DNA from 3 places in the Psychrobacillus sp. INOP01 genome. Region 1 is predicted to be linked to each of the others. Evidence: predicted binding sites of a transcription regulator. Region 1 holds the regulator's gene; each other region holds the start of a gene.
What was found. The regulator LexA, encoded in region 1, represses DNA repair genes until DNA is damaged. The targets are predictions, from matches to a motif close to CGAACATATGTTCG.
Positions count from the first base shown of each region.

Region 1 (3,209 bases):
TAATCATCTATTAGGTTATTTAGTTCTTTATAAATCAAGTTAGTAGGCAATAATACTCCCCCAGTAATCGATATTTCCTGTTACTTATTATCTAACAAAACAAGTTTAATTGGAAGAGATTTACCTAATTATTTTTGAATAATAAGCATCATTACAACGAAAAAGCTTGGAGAGTTGTGACGTTATTCACGATCGGTTCTCCTGAAATTGGCATTTTCCTCAAACGAATGGTGGTTGTCCTTATAAATGCGCGATTTTCTCTATAGAAATAGGTGTATAAAAAAATACAAATTAGAGTGATTTGTAATTTTTGAAGTAACTAGAAGTGGTGTCAATTAGAAAAGATCACTCGGTTAAAAACCAAGTGATCTTTTTGTATTTATTTCTATGTTATTTTTTTCTAAAATTCTTAGTGCTTCTTTTAGCAGGTTGATATCTATTAAAATCTGTTCCTTCAGCTGGTAGTTATTGCATCTATAGTAATCATTAATGAGTTTTTTAAGTTCCGCTATAATTAATTTCATAAGTTTTTGCCCCTTTATAGTTATATAGGCTGATATAAAAAACGATATACTTAATTTAACCTATGTCTAATTATAAATAGTAATACCCAAAATTCGGCATTTTTAATCACTTTTATTATTTTATTTGATAAATATAATGTCAATTGACTATTTTCTATATTCATTCCAGCATCAACTAGTGTGAGGGATAAATCTCTACAAATTAATAGAAGGGAGGTTAAACTTTGTTTATTAGGCCATGCAAAGTGAGAATTACATCTCGTTTTAGGAGAAATTCGAAAGAATAGTGAGGTTAAAGTGCAAAAGGGAGTAAATTTTGGGAGTGGGGGTAGTCCGGTTATAAAGTAGCTGCAAGTGGTGTCGTGACGAGAACAAAAGTTATAGGTGGATACAGAAATACTATAAAGATTTCACATACTTTGAAAGATAAAAAGTATGAAGCCTTATATGCACATTTAAAATCTTTTTCCGTAAAGTTGGACAAAGTGTTAACAGTAATACACGTGCATTTTGAAATTCACATACCATCATAAGATGTTGTGGAACAGCCTAATGCAGTGAATTCTTAATATTATATAAGTGAAACAAGTATAACCGAAGTACAGAAGCTTTAAATACAGTAGGTTATGAACTGGTGGCTGAAGGGATAGATGGGCCATTAACTATTGCCGCAATAGAACATTTTCAAAAAAACAATGGTATAACCGTTGATGGAGTAGTAGGACCAAAAACTTTAGTTGCTTTAAAGAAGAAATAAAACCTTCGGAGAGATAAAAAGAAATATGAACAAAATAAAACCCCTCAACCATAAAGGTAAAGGGGTTTTTCGATGATTTCAACAAAAATGTCCACTTTTCGTTGAAATATGATATCGGCTCTACGTTATCTTACTTATATTTAGTTGTATTGTCAAGTCTGTATGTCTATTGAATATTACGATAAACGCCAACGACTTTTCCAAGAATGCTAACAGAATTAACAATGATAGGTTCCATGGAAGAATTTTCCGGTTGCAAACGGAAGTAAGACTTTTCCTTAAAGAATCGTTTAACAGTTGCTTCATCCTCTTCTGTCATAGCTACGACAATATCGCCATTATTTGCCGATTGCTGTTGTTTTACAACGACATAGTCACCATTCAATATACCTGCCTCAATCATACTATTACCCATAATCTCCAACATAAATAAATTATCATCAGCAGTTCCGAATGTTTCAGGAAGTGGGAAAAACTCTTCAATATTTTCAATTGCTGTAATTGGCATACCTGCAGTAACTTTACCTACAAGTGGTACATGTACAACATTTTGTTTTTCTGCAATACTTCCTAATCCATCAAGAATCTCAATGGCACGTGGTTTGGTTGGGTCTCTTCTTATCAATCCTTTACTTTCCAGTCGAGCTAAATGTCCATGAACAGTAGAACTAGATGCTAAGCCCACAGCTTCGCCTATTTCTCGAACAGATGGCGGATATCCTTTTTTTCGAACTTCTTCTTTTATAAAAGCTAGGATGTCTTCCTGTCTTTTAGATGCTTTTTTCATATGCTCACCTCTTTTAGAGTAATTAATCTCTAACCTTTTCTATCTTATTAATAGTATAACAGGGGACGAACGTTAATGCAAACATAGGTTCTAATTGTTGTTGACAAAAACAAACGTTCGCATTATTATTAAATCATACATTACGAACACACATTCTATTAGGGGGTATTTTTAATGACCTGGATAAAAGAAAACTACTTTTTAACAATATTTGTAGCGTGCAGTATTGCATTTACAATGTTTATAATAATCTCGAATTCTTTTTCGACAGAAGAGAGTCTTCATATTAATATAGAACAAGGCGATTCTTTATGGGAGTTAGCACATGAGTATAGTGTAAACGAAGATAAAAAAGTATGGATCAATAAAGTGATGACTATGAATAATTTGCAAGACGGACATATTAAAGCAGGGGAAATACTTAAAATTCCAGCTGCAGAAAAAAGTTACCATTTCGATCATGAAACGGAGATAGCGGGCGATACAAAATGAAATCAGTTATATATTGTCGTGTGAGTACAGAAAAAGAGTCCCAAGAGACATCTTTGCAAAGACAGGAAGAAGAGTTGTTAGAATTTGCAGCATTACATAATTATGAAGTAGAGAAAGTATTTATAGATCAACATAGTGGTTACGATATAGAACGTGAAGGCTTATTAGATTTACTTGACTACATAAAAGAAAACGAAATTAAAGCGGTTTTTGTTCAAGATGAAACTAGAATTGGGAGAGGGAATGGTAGAATGGCAGTTCTACATCTCCTTCAAAAAACAAACACTTCTATATATACTTTACAAGATAAAGGCGTCATCAATTTAAATGAAATGGACTCTATGTTACTGGAGATATTAGCGCTTGTAGAGGAATATCAACGGAAATTACACAACGCTAAAATCAGAAGAGGTATGAAGAAAGCAGTATCACAAGGATATCGGCCAGAGAAAAACTTAAAGACAAAAGGTAACCCCGAAGGAAGAGAACGAATAGATGTGCCATTAGAAGAAGTAGTTAGACTTCGAAATGCAGGTCTCACTTATGAAGAGATTTCAATGACTCTAAAAGGTTTAGGATTTAATATTAGTAAAGCAACCGTACATCGACGATATATTGAGTATATAGAAGCACACGGAGTGAAATGACT
Region 1 is NZ_CP073315.1:3,889,852-3,893,060, forward strand. It holds gene KD050_RS19075 (hypothetical protein) at 1-50, opposite strand, end outside; gene KD050_RS19080 (hypothetical protein) at 354-524, opposite strand; partial or broken gene KD050_RS19085 (peptidoglycan-binding protein) at 1,141-1,281, shown strand; gene lexA (transcriptional repressor LexA) at 1,448-2,068, opposite strand; gene KD050_RS19095 (cell division suppressor protein YneA) at 2,243-2,560, shown strand; gene KD050_RS19100 (YneB family resolvase-like protein) at 2,557-3,207, shown strand.

Region 2 (3,209 bases), 750 kb from region 1:
TATTTCCATAGATGTTTCATTTTCCGTTTCAACTTTTGACACTAAATGTTTTTTTATTAGATTATGAATTAATTTATAGTCTAAGTCACAACCATAGCTTAACATTTTCACCCGCTTCCGTTGTTTGCTCGCGAAATTGAAAATCTCTCTATAATCATTCATATCCCACCCATATTCAAAATACTTGATATGCTTACTTTGATGCACTCTATAATCTCCTTTGTTGAAAATACCTATTGCTTTGAATAACAAGTATTCTCCTTCAAATCAACCACGTTTAGCGTTCTCTCCCCTGTAATATCGAAAAATATAAAGAGCAGTAATGATTAAAGATATTATTCCATTTATATATTGAACGTAATGGTGAGACTTCAACAAAATCCATGGTATTATTCTTCTTCTAAATGAGATAGCTCACTTTGCAATTCATTTATGACTGAATAACCAGCTTGGATAATATCATCTTTTTTACGAACAAAATATTTGTATTCCACTTCTGGTTCAGTTCCAAATTTTACGCCAATATAATATGGGTTCATATGTTTATAACCATCCACTCGGTGATGCACTGTACTGAATTCCCACGTCTCCTCTGGATATTGTTCTTTCAAATATATATCTAAGTAACCAATTTTGTTTTCAATTTGCAAATCAATCCAGGATGGACGCACTGCATAAATGATTCCAAAAGCAATTAGAGAGGTAACAGCTAATCCTTGAATTATTTTTCTCCATTTTCCTTTCAAAAGGGAAGAAACAAATAATATAACGAGTAAAACTCCTCCCACAATCATCAATTCGATTATTTCAGTTGGATGCAATGATTTTCTATATCTCCTCTCACTAACTGATCAATAATAGCTGGAATTTCCATTAAATCATCTACCACATATTCACCCTGAACATCCGTCCATTGAATATCTTTCTTCCACATGCCTATCATTCCAACATTTGCAGCACCTTGTACATCATTCGCTGGATGGTCGCCTATAAAAACGCATTCGCTCGGTAGCACTCCAAGTTTGTCGGCAGCACGTAAAAATATTTGGGGATCAGGCTTTTTAACATCCTCCCATTCAGAAATTAAAATGGTCTGAAAATAACCTTCTATCCCTAAAGCCTGTATATTATCCAGTTGAAATTGGCCGTATCCATTTGTAATCATTCCGATTAGCATATTTCTGTTCTTCAATTCCTCTAGCATTACTAAGAGATTATCGAAGGGGACACAACAATGCTTAAATTCATTCAAATAATTTTCAAGCAGTTTTTCCCAAGTAATTTTCGTAAACCCAAACTCCTCCACTAATTGCTGATATACTTTGTCCTTCCAAACGTATCCTCGACTATCTAGTTGTATGAACCTTGCTATATACGCATCTTTTGGAATATGACCTATAAGATCAAACAGTCTCTCATATTGTTTATCAACGAAAATCTTTAACGACTCATCTCTGTTCAGTAACGTACCATCCAAATCAAACAAAACTGCTTTTATCATTATTATTCACCCTACTCTTACTTTAAGTCTTCCGAATAATCTTCCACATCTTCCTGTTAAAATCCTTCTTTTTTAATTCATACATAAAAACATCATCCACTTTGAAGGGATGATGCTGTTGGTAATTGCTATTCCAATATGGTGACGTCTACTATTTCATCAATATATAGTTCGAATGAGCGAAAAGGGTCTTCTAGTTCGATTGTTCGCTTCCTCAAATCAATCCATTGTATCGTACCGCGGTTATAGATAAACTCTCCCTCTTTCCACCGTTTTATTTTGATTTCGACGTTTCGTTTCATTGCGAGTGCAATTTGATCCTGAATAGCTTCATAGTCAAACTCATTTAAATCTGGGCGAGGCTCTTTTTTTATCTCCTCACTATACTCACGAAGCATTTTCACATGTTCAGGCAACATCATTGCTACCCACTTTTTTGAACCACGATCCTGTAATTGAGATAAATCCAATTGGTTCCAATCTTCTTCAAAGTTAGCCATGTTATCACGTTCTTTCTTTTTCACTTATCATATCGAACATTTGTTCTTTTTTCAAGAGGGAATAAATGGCTACAATAAAGGCGCACCCATGACAAGTGCGCCCAATAACAAATTACATCAATTCTTTTGCGAGTAAACGATAGACGTTTAACCGTTTTTCTTGCGAATGCGGAATACTACAAATCATTACTTCATCGAAACCATAATTATCTTGCTCTTCCTGTAAAGTCTCAGCCACTTCTTTAGCAGAACCGACTAGATGAATTTTACGATTTTCTTCAATCATCATTCGGTCCATTTCCGTCAGTGGGTAATTTTGTGCTTCCTCTGGTGTCATCAATGGACGAATTTGCCCTTTCATAAGAGACAAACGAGAGATGTCCTGCGGTAATGCTTCAAACTCAGCTTCTTCATTTGTTTCTGCCACTGTTACTAAGTAAGTAACATTAATCTCCGGCTTCTCCATTAAAGGTGAAGGTGTAAAGTTTTTGCGATACGTCTCTAAAATTGCAGGAGTCATACCACCCTGGAAAAATTGCGCGAAGGAATATCCGAGCCCCATTCTTCCTGCTTGCACAGCACTATTACCAGTAGAACCAAGTAACCAGGCTTCTGGCAAAACAATTTTGGAAGGTGTGGCAATCGTTCTGTTGTATAGGCTTTCTTCTGGAATTTCGTCGTTTATTAGTTGTAAAGCAATCGCTAATTTTTCATACATATTATTGACCATAGGAGGTCGACCTTCTGAAAGGGCGTACATCGCGTGATTATCCCCACCTGGAGCGCGTCCTACACCGAAGTCGATACGCCCTGGAGAAAACGCACTTAGTGTTTTAAATACTTCTGCGAGCTTTAGCGGTGAATAGTGCATCATCATCACGCCACCAGTGCCGATACGTAAATTTTTCGTTTTTGCTGCTAAGTGAGCTGCAATTACTTCTGGTGCAGAGCTTGCGAATGCATCGGTTCCATGATGCTCGGCCATCCACATACGGTGAAATCCTAGTTCATCTGCTAAAATAGCCAATTCTTCTGCTTTTTTTAATGCTCCTGCTGCTGTATTGCCAGTTGTGATTGGCGCTTGATCTAATACACTTAATTTCATCTATATATCTTCCCTTCTACAAATGTTCGTTAAATACTTCTCTTTTCAAATGCTATCTAATAAAAAATAAAAAGTAAACGAAAGGGACTTGATAATAGTAAAA
Region 2 is NZ_CP073315.1:342,354-345,562, forward strand. It holds gene KD050_RS01770 (hypothetical protein) at 1-207, opposite strand, end outside; gene KD050_RS01775 (hypothetical protein) at 390-821, opposite strand; gene KD050_RS01780 (HAD family hydrolase) at 803-1,501, opposite strand; gene KD050_RS01785 (YolD-like family protein) at 1,630-2,001, opposite strand; gene KD050_RS01790 (LLM class flavin-dependent oxidoreductase) at 2,114-3,106, opposite strand.
Region 2: a site for LexA is predicted at 2,035-2,048, ahead of KD050_RS01785 (YolD-like family protein). Genes of this name have one in related genera too.

Region 3 (3,209 bases), 560 kb from region 1:
GAGTATTGGAAAGGATAGGTGATAAAGATAATTGAATCAGCAGATAGGCATCAAATGCTTCCTTTCATTTTGACAATTTTTGTTTATTTTGCGGAGCTTTATTTGTTTCTCCTTGATTATATTTCTAGTTTTTTCTTTTGGGGTATGTTGGTATTTCTCGTTATATTATGGCCATTTTTTTTGTTTGGTATTAGAAAAGCACGGATCTCAAAACATATTTTCCTGTTCTCTTTTATCGCTTCTTTTTTTTTACTTTTATATGAATTTCCAATTATTTTTACGGAGGGAAACCACTATTTGATTTCTTCATATGTTCCACCAGAAGAACTAATAAAAAACTCTGGAATTTTCCTATTGCCTGTATATTCAATTGAGTTAAAACAGGAAGAGGTTTTAGATGAACAAGCCTTTCGAGATTCGAATAGTCACTTAATAATTTTTGATATAAAACAAGCCACTAATTTGCATCGCTATGCTGGTAAAACGTCAATAATCTTTAAATTGATTGGAATCAATCTGGAGGAAGATTATTTTCATCAGATGTCAGTGAATGTAAAGTCGTATTTAAATACAAGTAATCCTGCAATAGATGAGTTTCTTTCTAGAAGTAATTCAGGTGGGAACAGTGCAGGATTAGCACTCGTTTTATCTAGTATAATAGAACAAGAAAAATTAAAAAATAATATGCCAATCGGTGTGACTGGGGCTATTAGTAAATCAGGAAAGGTAAAAAAGGTTATCTCTATAAAAGAAAAAATTCTAAGTGCAAATAAAATTGGACTCTCATATATAATTCTCCCAATTGGAAATCTGGAGGAGGGCAATGATGTGGTGAAATCGTTTAATCTAACAATAGAAGTAATTGGAGTCAGAAATGTGGATGACGCCATTCAATAAATCGCTGAGTTAAACCGGGATAAATAGGAGAGGAAGATTAACATGAAAAAAAAAGAAGTGGACCAATCTGGCTATTACGATCAACAGCTTTTACCGATTGACAATCAATTATGTGAACTATTAAAACAACGTAAAGAGCTTTCAAATAACAATCCAGGTGTTCCACCAATTGAATATATCTCCGAATGGTCGGACAAGTATGGAGTTTATGAGGATTTGTTAAATTCGTTATTTTGGTTATTGAGAAATGAGGAGTCCTTTCGACCTCAGGTGGAACCGAATAATTTCAGAAGACATCTGCCAGTTATGAAAGTAATAGAAAATGCTGAACGTTTATACTCGGTTACTTTCATTCGACAGTTTGACAATGCAAGTGTAGTCTATCTTACTATAGATTGGGAAGACACAAACAATTCGGACCCTCTCGAGGAAATACGTCGTAGTCGCTATGAAGGCGCTTTTCATCTATACATCAATGAAAATTATGATTGTCGTCCTACCGGTGGAAGGGGATCAGGAGGTCATTCTACACAAAAATTTGTTGTATCTCCACCACTCCCAGATGATTTAACAGGATTAAGCTTAGTTTTTACAGAGTATACAGATCATTTAAAAGAGAAACCTACTGGTCTCGAATTTGTAATCAATCTCGAATAATAAAAGCGTTCCTACGATAGGAACGTTTTTTTATATCACTACTATTTACCATTGAATAAGAACTTGTGTTCGTAATATACTATAAAGAACGTATGTTCCTTAAGAGAGGAGTAAATAATATGTATGAAGGACTAAAAAACCGGAAAATTATATGCATTGATATACGTAGTTTTTTTGCGAGCTGTGCAGCAGCAGACGCAGGTCTGGATGTCATGAATACTCCAATTGCGATCATCGGAAATTTGGAGCAAAAAGGAAGTATCGTGCTCGCGGCATCTCCACCTATGAAAAAACAGTTTGGAGTAAAGACTGGAACACGCTTGTTTGAAATACCAGATCATCCTTCGATTCATCTTATAGAACCTAAAATGGAGTTTTTCGTTCGAGTATCGATGGAAATTACACGCTATTTACATCAGTTTGTTCCACATGAAGCGATTCATGTATACAGTGTCGATGAATGTTTCGTAGATCTTGGCGGGACAGAGAAGCTTTGGGGACCCGTTGAAAAAACGATAAAACGTATACAAGATGAACTATATGCTCAATTTCAATTACCATGTGCGGTTGGAATGGGGCCAAATATGCTTATGGCTAAACTGGCACTTGACCTAGAAGCGAAAAAAACAGGTTTTGCTAAATGGACGTACGAAGACGTTCAGGAGAAATTATGGCCAGTAACTCCATTAAGTGATATGTGGGGGATCGGGTCTCGTCTAAAAAAGACACTAAATAACATGGGGATTTTCAATGTTGGCCAATTGGCGAATACACCACTATCTCTGCTCGAGGAAAAGTTTGGGGTGATGGGAAACCAGCTCTATTATCATGCGTGGGGGGTAGATTTATCCGAGCTCGGAGCGCCTCTCGCCGAAGGACAAATTAGTTATGGGAAAGGACAAATATTATTTCGAGATTATCGTAGTAAAAAAGAAGTCATGGCAGTCGTTTTGGAAATGTGTGAAGATGTAGCTAGGCGTGCACGCGAAGCAGAAATGGTTGGTAGAACGATACATTTATCTGTTGGGTACAGCAAAGACGCATTTGGTGGAGGGTTCAATCGATCTCGTTCCATCGATGAGCCGACAAATGCCACAATGACCATTTATAAAGTGTGTGAACAAATCTTTGATGAATTTTATGATCGCCGTCCTGTTCGGAAATTGTCCCTCTCGATTACCAATTTAGAACCAGAGTATTCAATGCAGCTAAGCTTGTTTGAAGAAAATAAATGGAAGGAACGAAAGCTAGGAAAAACGATGGATGCCCTACGGAGTAAATACGGCTCTACTGCAGTATTACGTGCAGTATCTTATACAGAAGCAGGAACTGCAAGAAAGCGTGCGGGATTACTTGGAGGACATAAAAAGTAAAATGCGTCTGAGTCAATATTTTGACTTTAATTAAATAGAGGAATATATTAATAATGTAAATATCTTTAATTCAAGATAAAAGAGTTTAGATATTTAAATTTTATTTAGATAGGAGAAATTTTCTAATGAAATTACAAAACAAAGTAGCGATAATCACAGGTGGTGCATCGGGAATCGGTGCTGCAACAGCAAGACTTTTTGTTCAAGAAGGTGCAAAAGTAGTGCTAGTAGATTTGAATGAAGAAAAAGGAAAAGCATTTGAAGCAGAGTTAAAAGCACAAA
Region 3 is NZ_CP073315.1:144,431-147,639, reverse strand. It holds gene KD050_RS00775 (S16 family serine protease) at 298-897, shown strand; gene KD050_RS00770 (hypothetical protein) at 940-1,554, shown strand; gene KD050_RS00765 (Y-family DNA polymerase) at 1,674-2,927, shown strand; gene KD050_RS00760 (SDR family NAD(P)-dependent oxidoreductase) at 3,053-3,209, shown strand, end outside.
Region 3: a site for LexA is predicted at 1,613-1,626, ahead of KD050_RS00765 (Y-family DNA polymerase). Genes of this name have one in related genera too.